DNA from 4 places in the Zobellella sp. An-6 genome. Region 4 is predicted to be linked to each of the others. Evidence: predicted binding sites of a transcription regulator. Region 4 holds the regulator's gene; each other region holds the start of a gene.

Region 1 (3,196 bases), 1.9 Mb from region 4:
CATTATCGTTTGGCCAGCCGCTGCAGCAGCTTGCGGGCATCGGCCTGTTGCTCGGCATTGCCCTGCTCGAGGGCCTCGTTGAGCAGTTCGCGGGCGCTGTCGATATCTTCTATCTCGATATAGGCCCGCGCCAGATCCAGTTTGGCGCCCATGCCCCCCTCGTCCAGATCGATATCGACCTGCTGGCCGCGTCCCAGCACATCGGCATATTCATCCAATTCCAGATCCAGCTTACGCTCGTAGTCCCGCTCCGGTCCCTCGCTGAGCTCCGCCTCTTCCATCAGCTTGTCCACCGACACATAGGATTCGGCGGCCTTCTCCCGCTGCGGGGACTCGGCCTCTTCCGGTGCCTCGACCGTCTCTGCAGCAACCGAATCGAAGAGCATCTCATCGATGTCATCGTTGGAAACCCGGTTTTTCCTGTCCCCTCCCATCGCCGTTTCATCATCGAACAGCATCTGCGAAAGATCTTCCGGCACCGCTTCGGGCTCGTCGGCCTGCGCTTCGGTCCCCTGTTGCAACTGGGTTTCCTGCTCTTCCCGTTCTTCCTGCAGCTGCAGCTGGGCTTCCTGCTCTTCCTGCAGCTGTTGTTCTTCCAGGAAACGCGCGAAAGCGTCCTCGTCGATATCCCGCTCGGTCGTTTTCGCCTCGGGCTCGGCAAAGGAGGAAGCCTGCGGAGATCCCGCGGGCTCGGGCTCGGTGGCAAACAACTGGTCGAAGTCGTTATGCTCCTCATCCATCACGGCCGAGGTGGTCTCGGCCAGCTCCCGCTCCTGCTCGGCCAACTCCCGCCTTATCCTGTTACGCCACCACAGGGTAAACAGCGCCAGCAGCAACAGCGCCGGCAGGGTCAGCACCAGGGCCAGGTTCAAGGGGTTGCGCAGCAATTCGTCGAACCAGCTTCCTGTCCCGCCAGGCAGATCCCGGCCACCGTCCCGCACCAGTTTCAATTCGTTGACTTCGGCCGTCAGCTGGCTCAGGCGCTGACGCAGCGCCTGGTTATTGTCGGCCAAGGCAGCCAGTTGCTCGTTGGACATCGCCACTTGCTCACGCAGTTCATCCATGAGACGGGTTTGCAGCTGAGCCAGTGCCACTTGCTCGGCCTGTTCCGGCGTCGAGGGTTCCGCACTCGCCGCCACGACAGGCGCGGCGACGAGGGGCTCACTCGGGGTTAGGGAAACGGTCGCCGCGGGAGGAGAGGCGACGACAGGAGCCGGCGCGGGCGCCGGCTTCGGCTCGCTCAACACGGTGGCCGGCCGGGCCGGCTCGGCTGGCTTGGGCACTGCCGCCGGTGCGGGCCTGGAAGCTGCCGCCGGCTGGCGGGTGACCTCGGGTCTGGGCGCCGTGGCCGCCCGGGTGACGCTACGATTGCCCTGCCGGCTCAGGCGCCGGAATTCGGCCTCCGCTTCGCGGGGCGAACGTTGCTGGGCCTGGGACTCGGTCGGCAGCCGCAGGGTGGCCCCCCGTTGCAGATAATTGACATTGCCCCGCACGAAGGCGTTGGGGTTGAGGTGATAGAGCGCCACCATGGTCTGCTGTACGGTGACCGGTGCCCGGGTATGGCGGGCGGCGATGGCCCAGAGGGTGTCGGTGCTGCGGATGGGGCCGTAGCGTCCCGGGGCGGTGGCGGTAGTCGGCGCCGGCGGCACTTGTGCAGCAGGGGCCGGCGATGCCGGTGACGCCCGCTGCTCCGGGGCGGATGATTCGGGGCCTCTCAGCTCGATATAGAACTCACCCTGGGCGAACGAAGGTACGGAGCAGGCCAGCCACAAGGCCAGACCGAAACTAAGCTGTGGTCTGAGTCGTATCATTGCGTATGTTATATCCTTTTCCTGACTCTTCACCGGGTAACCCGGCCGTCTTGGCTAGCCATGGCACAAGTGTAGAAAAAAACAGTGCCAATAGGAACTTATCTATCCGTCATCTCACTCAATGCTCTATCGGCAGCCGCGCTTCAGGCTTTAAACCCCAATTCGTCGGCGGCCACGTCCGCCCCCAGCAATTGCAACGAACCCAGTTCACGCCGCTGGGGATAGTCCTTGCGCAGCCGGTCGAAGAAACCGGGCTGGCCCAGGGCCCCACGAAAGGCCACGTCATCCTGCTCGATGTCGTAAACCAGCCGCACCAGGCGTTCGAGCAGCACCTGATCCGGTGCTCCGGCCAGGGTCACGGTTTGCACCGGGGCAGCCGGCAGCAACCGTTCAGGAGCGATGTCCATCACCCTCCCCTGCTGGGCACACAGGGCCTGGTAAAGGGCGAAGGTACCCCTGACCTTGCCCTCCAGGCTGTAACCGGCGATATGCGGTGTGGCAAGCAGGACATGGGGCACCAGGGAGGCCAGCACCTCGGGCTCGTGCTCCCACACATCCATCACCAGGGTCAGGGGCGCCGACCCCAGTTGCCGCTGCAACAGCACCCGGTTATCCCACACGTCCCCCCGGCAGGCGTTGATCAGCACCTGCTCCGCGTGCAGCCCCCCGATCACGGCCTCATCGAGCAGGTGCCAGGTGGCATGGGGGCCGGTCCGGGTCAGCGGCACGTGAAAACTGACGACATCGGCGCGTAAGGCCTGCTCAAATTCGACAAAAGCCGTCGGATCCCGTTCGGCCAGGAAGGGGTCGCACAGCTGCACCCGCATACCCAGTGCCCGGGCCCGTCCGGCCACCTCGGACCCGGTATTGCCGGCACCGATCACGGCCAGGGTCTTGCCGGCGAGTTGCCAGCCCTTATGGTTCGCCACCCGCAGCAGGGCCGCCAGCACATAGTCGCCCACCGCCACCTTGTTGCAGCCCGGCGCACTGGCAAAACCGATGCCGCGGCGGGCCAGCAGGGCGGTGTCCACGTGGTCGCAGCCGATGGTGGCGGTGCCCACGAAGGCCAGCCGCTCGGCCTGGGCCAGCAGGGCCTCGTCCACCCGGGTGATGGAGCGTACCAGCAGTACATCCACATCCCGCAGCTGCTCGGGCCGGATAGCCCGGCCGGGGCAGGTCACCACCTCGGCCCAGTCGCCAAACAACTCCTGCACGAAGGGCATATTTTCATCGGCCAGCAATTTCATCGGTTACCTCCTTGAACGGCCCAGGCATTGTACCCCGAGTCGCCCGGGGCTTCAGCTGTAATCCGCTCGTGCTTTTGCTAGACTCGCCGCTTTGCCGTGATTCGACCTCCATCCATGACTCTGAAGCTACTCTTTGGC
Region 2 (3,196 bases), 2.5 Mb from region 4:
CGAGGGTATTGGGCACCAGCCCTTCCACCAGCTTGGGCTGGCTGCGGCCGACCTGGTCGATCAGGTTCTGCACCTCTTCGTGGCCCAGCAGGACGGCGGCATGGTTGGTCAGCAGCTGGCTCAGGTGCGTGGCCACCACGGTGGCGGCATCCACCACGGTGTAGCCCAGGCTCTGGGCCTGTTCGGTCTGCTCCCTGGCAATCCAGGTCGCTTCCAGCCCGAAGGCCGGATCCCGGGTATCGATGCCGGCAACGGGCCCGAACACCTGCCCCGGGTTGATGGCCAGCTCCCGTTCCGGGTAGATATCGGCCGCACCGGAGCTGACGCCCATCAGGGTGATCTGGTACTGGTTGGGGCCCAGCTCCAGGTTGTCGCGGATATGGACCGCCGGGATGAGGAAGCCCAGCTCCTGGGACAGCTTCTTGCGCACCCCCTTGATCCGGCTCAGCAGCTCCCCGCCCTGGGACTGATCCACCAGGCTGATCAGCCGGTAACCCACTTCCAGGCCGATGGTGTCGACCTGGGAGACATCGTCCCAGCTCAGCTCTTTCGGCTCGGCACCGATGGGGGCCGGCAGCTTCTCCTGTTCGCTCCCCTGCTGCTCGGCCCGGGCACTGCGCTTGTAAAGCCACCAGGCGCCCAACGCCGAGAGGCCGCCCAGCAGCAGAAAGGCGAAATGCGGCATGCCCGGCACCAGTCCCATGGTGATCAGTATGCCGGCGGCGATGGACAGGGATTTGGGATTGTCGAACAACTGGCCCAGCATCGCCTGGCCCATGTCCTCCCGAGTATTCTGGCGGGTGACGATGATGGCGGCGGCGATGGACAACAGCAGGGAGGGGATCTGCGCCACCAGGCCGTCGCCGATGGTGAGCAGGGTATAGATCCGGGCCGCCTCACCGAAGGGCAGCCCATGCTGGGCCATGCCGATGATGAAACCGCCGATGATATTGATGAAGAGGATCATGATGCCGGCGATGGCGTCGCCCTTCACGAACTTGGAAGCACCGTCCATGGAGCCGTAAAAGTCGGCCTCCCGGGTCACCTCTTCCCGCCGGGTACGGGCCTCCTCCTGGTTGATAAGACCGGCGTTCAGATCCGCGTCGATGGCCATCTGCTTGCCGGGCATGGCGTCCAGGGTGAAGCGGGCACTCACCTCCGAAATGCGCCCGGCCCCTTTGGTGACCACCACGAAGTTGATGATCATCAGGATCAGGAAGACGATAAGACCCACCGCGTAGTTGCCGCCGATCACCACCGAGCCGAAGGCCTCGATCACGTTACCGGCGGCGTTGCCGCCTTCGTGTCCCTCCAGCAGGACTACCCGGGTGGAGGCCACGTTCAGGGCCAGCCGCAGCAGGGTGGCCACAAGCAGCACTGTCGGAAAGGCGGCGAAATCCAGCGGCCGCTGGGTGTACACCGCCACCAGCAGGATCACCAGCGCCAGCGAGATATTGAAGGAAAACAGCACATCCAGCAGCAGGGTGGGAATGGGCAGCACCACCATGCCCAGTGCCGCCAGCACCAGCAGGGGCGTGCCCAGGCCCTTGTGAAACCACCGCGACCACTGTCCCGCCTGTAAAAGCCTTGCCCTGAATTCCATGAGTACGTTAATTGTTGCTGAAAACCGATGTGATTCTTGATGCAAAAAACAAGCCATCAACACCAAAAACTACGCACTGTAGGGTCGAATTCATTCGACCGAACCCCAGCGCCGGTGGCGAAACGGTCCACTGAAGTGGACCCTACGGCGGGCTTCAGGCTTCAGGCTTCAAGCTTCAGACTTTATATTCCTCGGGGATCGGCAGGTCATCCTTCAGCGGCACCGGCTTGCGGCCCTGGCCCTTGCGCCAGGCGTTCAGCTGGAATACATAGGCCAGGACCTGGGCCACCGCCACGAAGAGCCCTTCGGGAATTTCCTTGTCGAGTTTGGTGGAATGATAGACGGCCCGCGCCAGGGCGGGCGAGGAGATCACCGGCACCTCGTATTCCCGGGCGATCTCCCGGATCTTGAGGGCGATTTCGTCCAGCCCCTTGGCCACCACCACGGGTGCCGAGCCGGGCTTGTCCTTGTCGTAGCGCAGGGCCACCGAGTAGTGACTCGGGTTGACCACCACCACGTCGGCGGTGGGTACTTCCGCCATCATCCGGCGATTGGCCATCTCCTGCTGCAGCCGGCGGATCCGCCCCTTCACCTCGGGCTTGCCCTCGGTATTCTTGTACTCGTCCTTGACTTCCTGCAGGGTCATCTTCAACTGGCGGTTGTGGTTCCAGCGCTGGAAGGGGACGTCGATGGCCACGATAGGCAACAACGCCAGACACAGCAGCAATCCCATCCACAGCAGCAACTCCAGGGCACCGATCATGGCCGCCGGCAGGGTCTCATCGCTCAGCCGCAGTATGTTCTCGAACTGGCCCCACAGCAGCCAGATCGCGAAGGTGGCGATAAACACCACCTTGGCGATGGACTTGAGCAACTCGACCAGCGCCTGCAACCCGAACATCCGCTTGATGCCGGCGAGCGGGCTCATCCGGCTGAGCTTGGGCATCATCGCCTGGGTACTGAAATTGAAACCGCCGAGCAGGGTATTGCCCACCAGGGCGGCCACCAGAACCATGGCGAACAGCCCCAGCAGGGGCCACATCAGGCTCAGCACCGAGCTCTTCAGCGCCGCCATCATGGCCTCGGGGTCGAACAGCGCCGCCCGCTCAACCCGGAAGTTCTGCTCGAACACCCGGGACATGGCCCGCCCCAGCGGGCCGCTGATCATCAGCAGGCCGGCGGCGGCGCTCAGCAGCACTGCCGCCGTGCCCAGCTCCTTGGAGCGGGGGATCTGCCCTTTTTCCCTGGCCTGACGGAGTCGCTGCTCCGTGGGCTGTTCCGTTCGTTCCTGGCCGTCCGACTCCGCCATTCAGCCTCCCTCGCAACTCAGGTAAAGGGTATCGCACATCACCAGCTGCAGCCTGAGCCACTGGTTCTCGAAATGCCCCAGGAAGCCGCCCAGGGTCAGCCACATGATAAAGAGACCGCATACCATGCTGACCGCGAAGCCCACGCTGAAGATGTTGAGCTGGGGAGCGGCCCGGGTCATGACCCCGAAACTGAAGTTGATGAGCAGCATGGCGACGATGGCCGACAGCGACATGGCCACGGCGCCCTGGAACAGCAGGGTCAAGAGCCCGGCCAGGCTCTGCC
Region 3 (3,196 bases), 3.0 Mb from region 4:
GCGGCGGGCAGCAGCACCTGGGCCAGTTTGGCGGTGTCGGTGTTGGGGCTGATGTCGGAGACGATCAGCAGCTCGCACTTGGCCAGGGCGCGCCGGGCGCGGGCGCTGTCGGGCAGCGACACCGCCGGGTTGGAGCCCATCACCCACAGCGCCTTGATCTCGCCGCGCTCGATGGCATCGATCATCTCCATCGCCTTGTGGCCGGGGGCCTGGGCCAGGCGGTCGGAACCCCAGAAGCGGGCTACCTTGTCCCGGTTGGCCGGGGCGAAGTCCATGTGGGCCGCCAGCTGGTTGGCCAGGCCGCCCACTTCCCGCCCGCCCATGGCGTTGGGCTGGCCGGTGAGGGAGAAGGGCGCGGCGCCGGGCTTGCCGATGCGGCCGGTGAGCAGGTGGCAGTTGATGATGGCGCCGGCGTTGAAGGTGCCCTGCAACGACTGGTTGATGCCCATGCAGAACAGGGTCAGGGTCTTGGGGTTGTCCAGGAACAACTGATAGAAGCGGTTGAGCTGGGCGACGGACAGGCCGGTGGTTTCGGCCACCCGCTCGGGAGCGTATTCGGGGCCGGACAGCTGTCGGTACAGCTCGTCAGCGCCTGAGACATGTTGCTCCACGAAGTGGCGATCCAGGCGGTCGCTGTCGAGGATACGGCGGGCCAGGCCGTTGAACAGCATCAGGTCGGTGCCGGGGGTGACGGCCAGGTGCAGATCCGCCTGTTGGCTGGTGGCGGTGGCGCGGGGGTCGATCACCACCCACCGCTGCTTCGGGTTGGCGGCCTTGGCGGCTTCCAGCCGGCGGAACAGCACCGGATGGGTCCATGCGGTGTTGGCGCCGACGATCACCACCAGTTCGGCGTCGTCGATATCGTCGTAGCTGGCCGGCACCGCGTCCTCGCCGAAGGCGCGCTGGTGGGCGGCCACGGCGGAGGACATGCACAGCCGGGAGTTGGTGTCGATATTGGCGGAGCCGATAAAGCCCTTCATCAGCTTGTTGGCCACGTAGTAGTCTTCGGTCAGCATCTGGCCCGAGCCGTAGAAGGCCACCGCCCCGGGGCCGTGGCGCTCGATGATGTCGCCCAGGCGATGGGCGATATGCTCGACGGCCTGGGGCCAGTCCACCTGCTCGTCGTTCACCCGCGGATAGAGCAGGCGGTTCGGCAGGGTCTGGCTTTCGCCCAGGGCCATGCCTTTGACGCACAGCGCACCGAGGTTGGCGGGATGCTGGGCATCGCCGCTGGGAATGCCCTGGCTGTCGACCTTAACGCCGCAGCCAACGCCGCAATAGGGGCAGGTGGTATGGATCGAAGCTGTCATAGTGGCCTTGTAAATAATCAGTGACTCTGTCAGTCATGAAGCAAGGCCTGTGCCATGATGCCATTTTCTTTGTTATCAATAAATTAACAGAAGGCGGGGGAGGGGGGAATGCACCATCATAAGGCAGGGACCATATGATGGTGCAACGCTTTGGGCAAGGAAGGCGGCCCGGGCCGCCTGGGAAGGTGCTTCCGGGCTCAGCGTTTCAACCCGTTGTTGATGTCCACCAGATCCTGCTCGGTCAGGTTGCCGGCGGCCAGCTTCAGCCGCAGCTGGCTCAGGATGTAGTTGTAGCGGGCCTCGGACAGCTGGCGCTTGGCTTCGTACAGCTGGCGGGTGGCGTTGAGTACGTCCACTATGGTGCGGGTGCCCACTTCGTAACCGGCTTCGGTGGCGCTGAGCGCGCTTTCTGCCGACACCACGAACTGCTCGAAGGCTCTAATGGAGCCGATGGCGCCGGTGACGTCGTTGTAGGAGGAGTACAGCTGGCTCTGCACCGAGCGGAAGCTGCGCTCCAGTTGTTCGCTGGCCGCCACGTAGTTGTGCTGCGACTGCTTGATCTGGGAGCTGACGGCGCCGCCGGAATAGACCGGCAGGTTGAAGCTCAGGCCTATGCTGCCTTCGTTCAGGGTGCCGTCATTATTCTGGTTCGGATTCTTGAAGTCGCTGTAGCTGCTGGTCAGGCCGGCGTTCAGATCCAGGGTCGGCAGACGCCCCGACTGGGCCAGGCCGATCTGCTCGTTGGCGATGTCCTTGCTGATGCGCTGGCTGTGCAGCTCCAGGTTCTGCTCCAGGGCGATCTCCAGCCAGGCATCGGCGGCGGCACCGGGCTGCACCGGGCTGAAGGCGTCGGTATCGAGTTCGTTGAGGCGCGCATAGCTGATGCCGGTGAGTTCGCGCAGTCCTTCCTTGGCGTTGTTGACCGCGTTTTCCGCGCTGATTTCCTCGGCCAGGGCCTGGTCGTACTGGGCCTGGGCTTCGTGCACGTCGGTCATGGCACTCAGCCCCACTTCGAAACGCTGCCGGGTCTGATCCAGCTGGCGGCTGACCGCCTCTTTGTTGGCCTGGACAAAGCTGAGGTTGTCTTGCGCGGCCAGCACGTCGAAATAGGCCTGGGTGGCCCTGAGGATCAGGTTCTGCTGTACCTGTTTATAGACGACTTCGCTTTGGGCGGCGGCTTTTTCGGTGATGTCCAGGCCGATCCAGCTGGCCCGGCGATAGAGCGCCTGGCCCAGGGTGGCACCCAGGTTAGCGGTGGAGCGGGTACTGCGGTCGTCGTGATTGCTCTGCACCTGGCTGGCGCCGGCACCGAGATTCACCTGGGGCAATAAAGGAGCCCGGGACTCGTTGATTTGTTCGAAGGCGGCATCGCGGCGTGCCTTGGCTTCGCGCACCTGGGGATCGTTCTGGGTCGCCTGCCGGTAGATATCCAGCAAGTCCTCGGCGTGAACCGGGCCCGCCGTGCAAAGTAGCACCAGGGTCGACAACAGCGTTTTCTTCATTATGTAGCCTTTAATAACGGATGGACCAATTATCGCCGTGCTGGGGGCAGGCATCTTGTTTTCGTCGTTCAGTATAACGGTAGCGTGACCGTTTTTCGTTGCAGTAATATGGGGATAGTGTGAGCCCTCATGGGTGGCTCACTTGTGAATGAACGTTCATTCATGATGGCGTTAGTCTAAAATCTGCCGGTTAAATGTCAAGACAGGAGTCGATATGACCACCAAAAACCGTACCGCCTTCGGCCGGGAGGATATGCAGCTATTGGCCGAAGAGGTAGGCTACAACGGCTTTTTTCGGTTGCTGAAGGTGCGCCTGCGGCACCGGCTCTTTGCCGGTGGCTGGGGGCCAACGCTTACCCGTGAGTTGTTCGACCGGGGCCATGC
Region 4 (3,196 bases):
TGATGGCGGTGCTGGAAACCCGCAAGGATCTGGACGCCATTGGCCGCGACGAGAAAATGGAGCTATTACTGGAAGAGTTTAATATTACTCATATCCGCGACAGCCTGGGGATGAGCCTGTCCGGTGGTGAACGGCGTCGAGTGGAAATCGCGCGGGCCCTGGCGGCCGATCCTCGCTTCATCCTGCTGGATGAGCCCTTCGCCGGGGTGGACCCGATTTCGGTCATCGACATCAAGAAGATTATTCTGCACCTGCGCGATCGCGGCCTCGGCGTGTTGATTACCGATCACAATGTGCGGGAAACCCTGGATGTGTGTGAACGGGCTTATATCGTCAGCCATGGTCATCGCATCGCCGCCGGCACCCCGGCCGAGATCCTCGCCGACGAGCAGGTCAAGAAAGTCTATCTTGGTGAACAATTCAGCCTCTGAGCAGGCTCCGTATCATGACAGTGCGGTCGATATAGAAGGACTTTTTTAAAAGATGAAGCCAACTCTTCAGTTACGTTTGGGCCAGCAGCTGACCATGACACCCCAGTTGCAACAGGCGATCCGTCTGCTGCAACTCTCCAGCCTGGAGCTGCAGCAGGAGATCCAGCAAGCCCTGGAGAGCAACCCGTTACTGGAGCAGGAAGAGCCGGAAACCATCGACGTGGCCGAGCCCCGCCACGAAGAGCAGATGGCCGCCGATACCGCCATGGAGCAGAGCCAGCTGTCCGACGAGCTGCCCATGGACACCAACTGGGAAGAGCTCTATACCGCTTCTTCCGGCGCCGGCGGCGGCCTGCCCGAAGGCGCCGAGGACACCGTCTACCAGGGTGAGACCACCGAAACCCTGCAGGATTACCTGCTGTGGCAGATGCGTCTCACCCCCTTCAGCGACACCGATCAGGCCATCGCCCTGGCCATCATCGATGCCATCGACGAGGCCGGCTACCTCACCATAGACGTGCCCGACATCCTCGAAGCGGTGACCGGCGACGAACTGGACATCGAGGCGGACGAGGTGGAGGCGGTGCTCAAGCGCATCCAGCACTTCGACCCCATAGGGGTGGCGGCCCGCAGTGTACAGGAATGCCTGCGCATCCAGCTTGAGCAGTTCCCCCCCGATACTCCCTGGCTGCAGCAAGCCCGGGAGGTGATCAACCAGCACATGGATCTGCTCGGCAACCGTGACTACCGCACCCTACAGCGCAAGGCCAAGCTGAAGGAGGAAGAGCTCAAGGAAGTGCTGGCGCTGATCCAGCAGCTCGAACCCAGACCCGGTCATACCGTCATCCAGAGCAGCTCCGAATACGTGATCCCCGACGTGGTAGTGACCAAACGCAACGGCGCCTGGGTGGCGGAGCTGAACCCGGAGGCCATGCCGAAAGTGAAGCTGAACCAGACCTATGCCGCCATGGCCCGGCAACCGCGCAACAACGAGGATGGCCAGTTTATCCGCAACCATCTGCAGGATGCCAAATGGTTCCTCAAGAGCCTGGAAAGCCGAAATGAGACCCTGCTCAAGGTTGCCAATTGTATTGTCGAGCAACAACAGGCATTCTTTGAGTATGGCGAGGAAGCGATGAAGCCCATGGTGCTGAACCATGTGGCCGAGGCGGTGGAAATGCACGAGTCCACCATCTCGCGGGTAACCACCCAGAAGTTCCTGCACACCCCTCGGGGGGTGTTCGAGTTGAAGTACTTCTTCTCCAGCCATGTGGGAACCGACGACGGTGGCGAATGCTCCTCGACGGCGATTCGCGCCCTGATCAAGAAACTGGTCGGGGCGGAAAACCCGGCCAAGCCGCTGAGCGACAGCAAGATCGCCCAGTTGCTGGCCGAACAGGGGATACAGGTGGCCAGGCGAACCATCGCCAAGTACCGGGAGTCACTGGCCATCCCCCCTTCCAATCAGCGTAAACGCCTGGTTTAAAGGCAGACCAAGAAGGAAGACGTTATGCAAATAAACCTGACTGGACACCATGTGGAAATCACGGACTCACTGCGTGACTATGTGAACAGCAAATTTTCCAAGCTGGAGCGTCACTTCGACCACATTACCAATGCGCACGTCATCCTCAACGTGGAAAAACTGCAACAGATCGCCGAAGCCAAGCTGAACGTCAGTGGCGGCGAAGTCTTCGCCAACTCCCAGCACGAAGACATGTACGCGGCCATCGACGGCTTGATCGACAAGCTGGATCGCCAGATCATCAAACACAAAGAGAAACTCAAGCAAAAATAACCATGGAAGTCGCCGACATACTGAGCAGGGACTGCACTCGCAGTGCGGTTCCCTGCACAAGCAAGAAACGAGCTCTGGAAATCATCAGTGAGCTGGCCGCCCAACACCTGAACATCAGCAGCCAGCAGCTGTTCGATTGCCTGCTGGCCCGGGAAAAAATGGGCAGCACCGGCATCGGCAATGGTATCGCCATTCCCCATGGCCGTATCAGCGATGACAACAAGGCGACCGCCGTACTACTCACCTTTGCCGAGCCGGTGGAGTTCGATGCCATCGACAACCAGCCGGTCGGCCTGGTTTTTGCCCTGCTTGTTCCCGAGCAGGAGTGCAAACAGCACCTCAAGACGCTGTCATTGATTGCCGAAAAGCTCAGCAACAAGCAGGTGTGCAAACAGCTGCGCCAGGCCGGCAGCGATGACGAACTCTATCAGATCATGATCTCCGCCTGAGGATAGCGCCATGCAGCTGGTGATCGTCAGTGGTCGTTCCGGTTCGGGTAAAACCGTGGCCCTGCGAGTACTCGAGGATTTGGGCTATTACTGCGTCGATAACCTCCCCGTCGAGCTATTGCCGGAGCTGGTACAGATGCGCCGGCACAAGCCGGGCGAAGTGGCGGTCAGCATCGACGTGCGCAACCTGCCCGACAGCCCCGACAAGCTGGAAGCCTGCCTGGCCGAAGTCAGCGCCATGGAAGGAGTCAGCCTGTCCAGCATCTTTATCGATGCCGACAACGCCGCCCTGATCCGTCGCTTTGGCGATACCCGCCGGCTGCATCCCCTGTCCCGCCACAGCCTGACCCTGGACGAGGCGATCCGGGAAGAGACTCACCTGCTGGCCCCCCTGTCTTCCGCGGCGGATCTGCGCATCGATACCTCCAGCCTCAGCATCCATGATCTGAGCGAGATCATCCGCGAACGCATCCTCGGCAAGAAGGAGCGGGAACTGAACTGGGTGTTCGAGTCGTTCG

The links. Region 4 encodes sigma-54, which starts transcription at its own class of promoters, with help from an activator protein. Its sites were predicted from a motif close to TGGCACNGTTTTNGCTT; they were not measured.
Region 1: a site for sigma-54 is predicted at 1,885-1,901, ahead of ACT7DK_RS08240 (FimV/HubP family polar landmark protein). Genes of this name have one in related genera too.
Region 2: a site for sigma-54 is predicted at 1,643-1,659, ahead of flhA (flagellar biosynthesis protein FlhA). Genes of this name have one in related genera too.
Region 3: a site for sigma-54 is predicted at 1,349-1,365, ahead of ACT7DK_RS03195 (nitrate reductase). Genes of this name have one in related genera too.

The regions. Positions count from the first base shown of each region.
Region 1 covers NZ_CP199259.1:1,784,934-1,788,129, reverse strand. Annotated here, with positions in the region: gene ACT7DK_RS08240 (FimV/HubP family polar landmark protein) at 3-1,811, opposite strand; gene ACT7DK_RS08235 (4-phosphoerythronate dehydrogenase) at 1,955-3,058, opposite strand; gene ACT7DK_RS08230 (phosphatase PAP2 family protein) at 3,173-3,196, shown strand, end outside.
Region 2 covers NZ_CP199259.1:1,204,153-1,207,348, reverse strand. Annotated here, with positions in the region: gene flhA (flagellar biosynthesis protein FlhA) at 1-1,603, opposite strand, end outside; gene flhB (flagellar biosynthesis protein FlhB) at 1,779-2,912, opposite strand; gene fliR (flagellar biosynthetic protein FliR) at 2,913-3,196, opposite strand, start outside.
Region 3 covers NZ_CP199259.1:709,537-712,732, forward strand. Annotated here, with positions in the region: gene ACT7DK_RS03195 (nitrate reductase) at 1-1,310, opposite strand, end outside; gene tolC (outer membrane channel protein TolC) at 1,508-2,812, opposite strand; gene nudF (ADP-ribose diphosphatase) at 3,027-3,196, shown strand, end outside.
Region 4 covers NZ_CP199259.1:3,725,415-3,728,610, forward strand. Annotated here, with positions in the region: gene lptB (LPS export ABC transporter ATP-binding protein) at 1-431, shown strand, start outside; gene ACT7DK_RS17450 (RNA polymerase factor sigma-54) at 484-1,917, shown strand; gene hpf (ribosome hibernation promoting factor) at 1,942-2,229, shown strand; gene ptsN (PTS IIA-like nitrogen regulatory protein PtsN) at 2,232-2,678, shown strand; gene rapZ (RNase adapter RapZ) at 2,689-3,196, shown strand, end outside.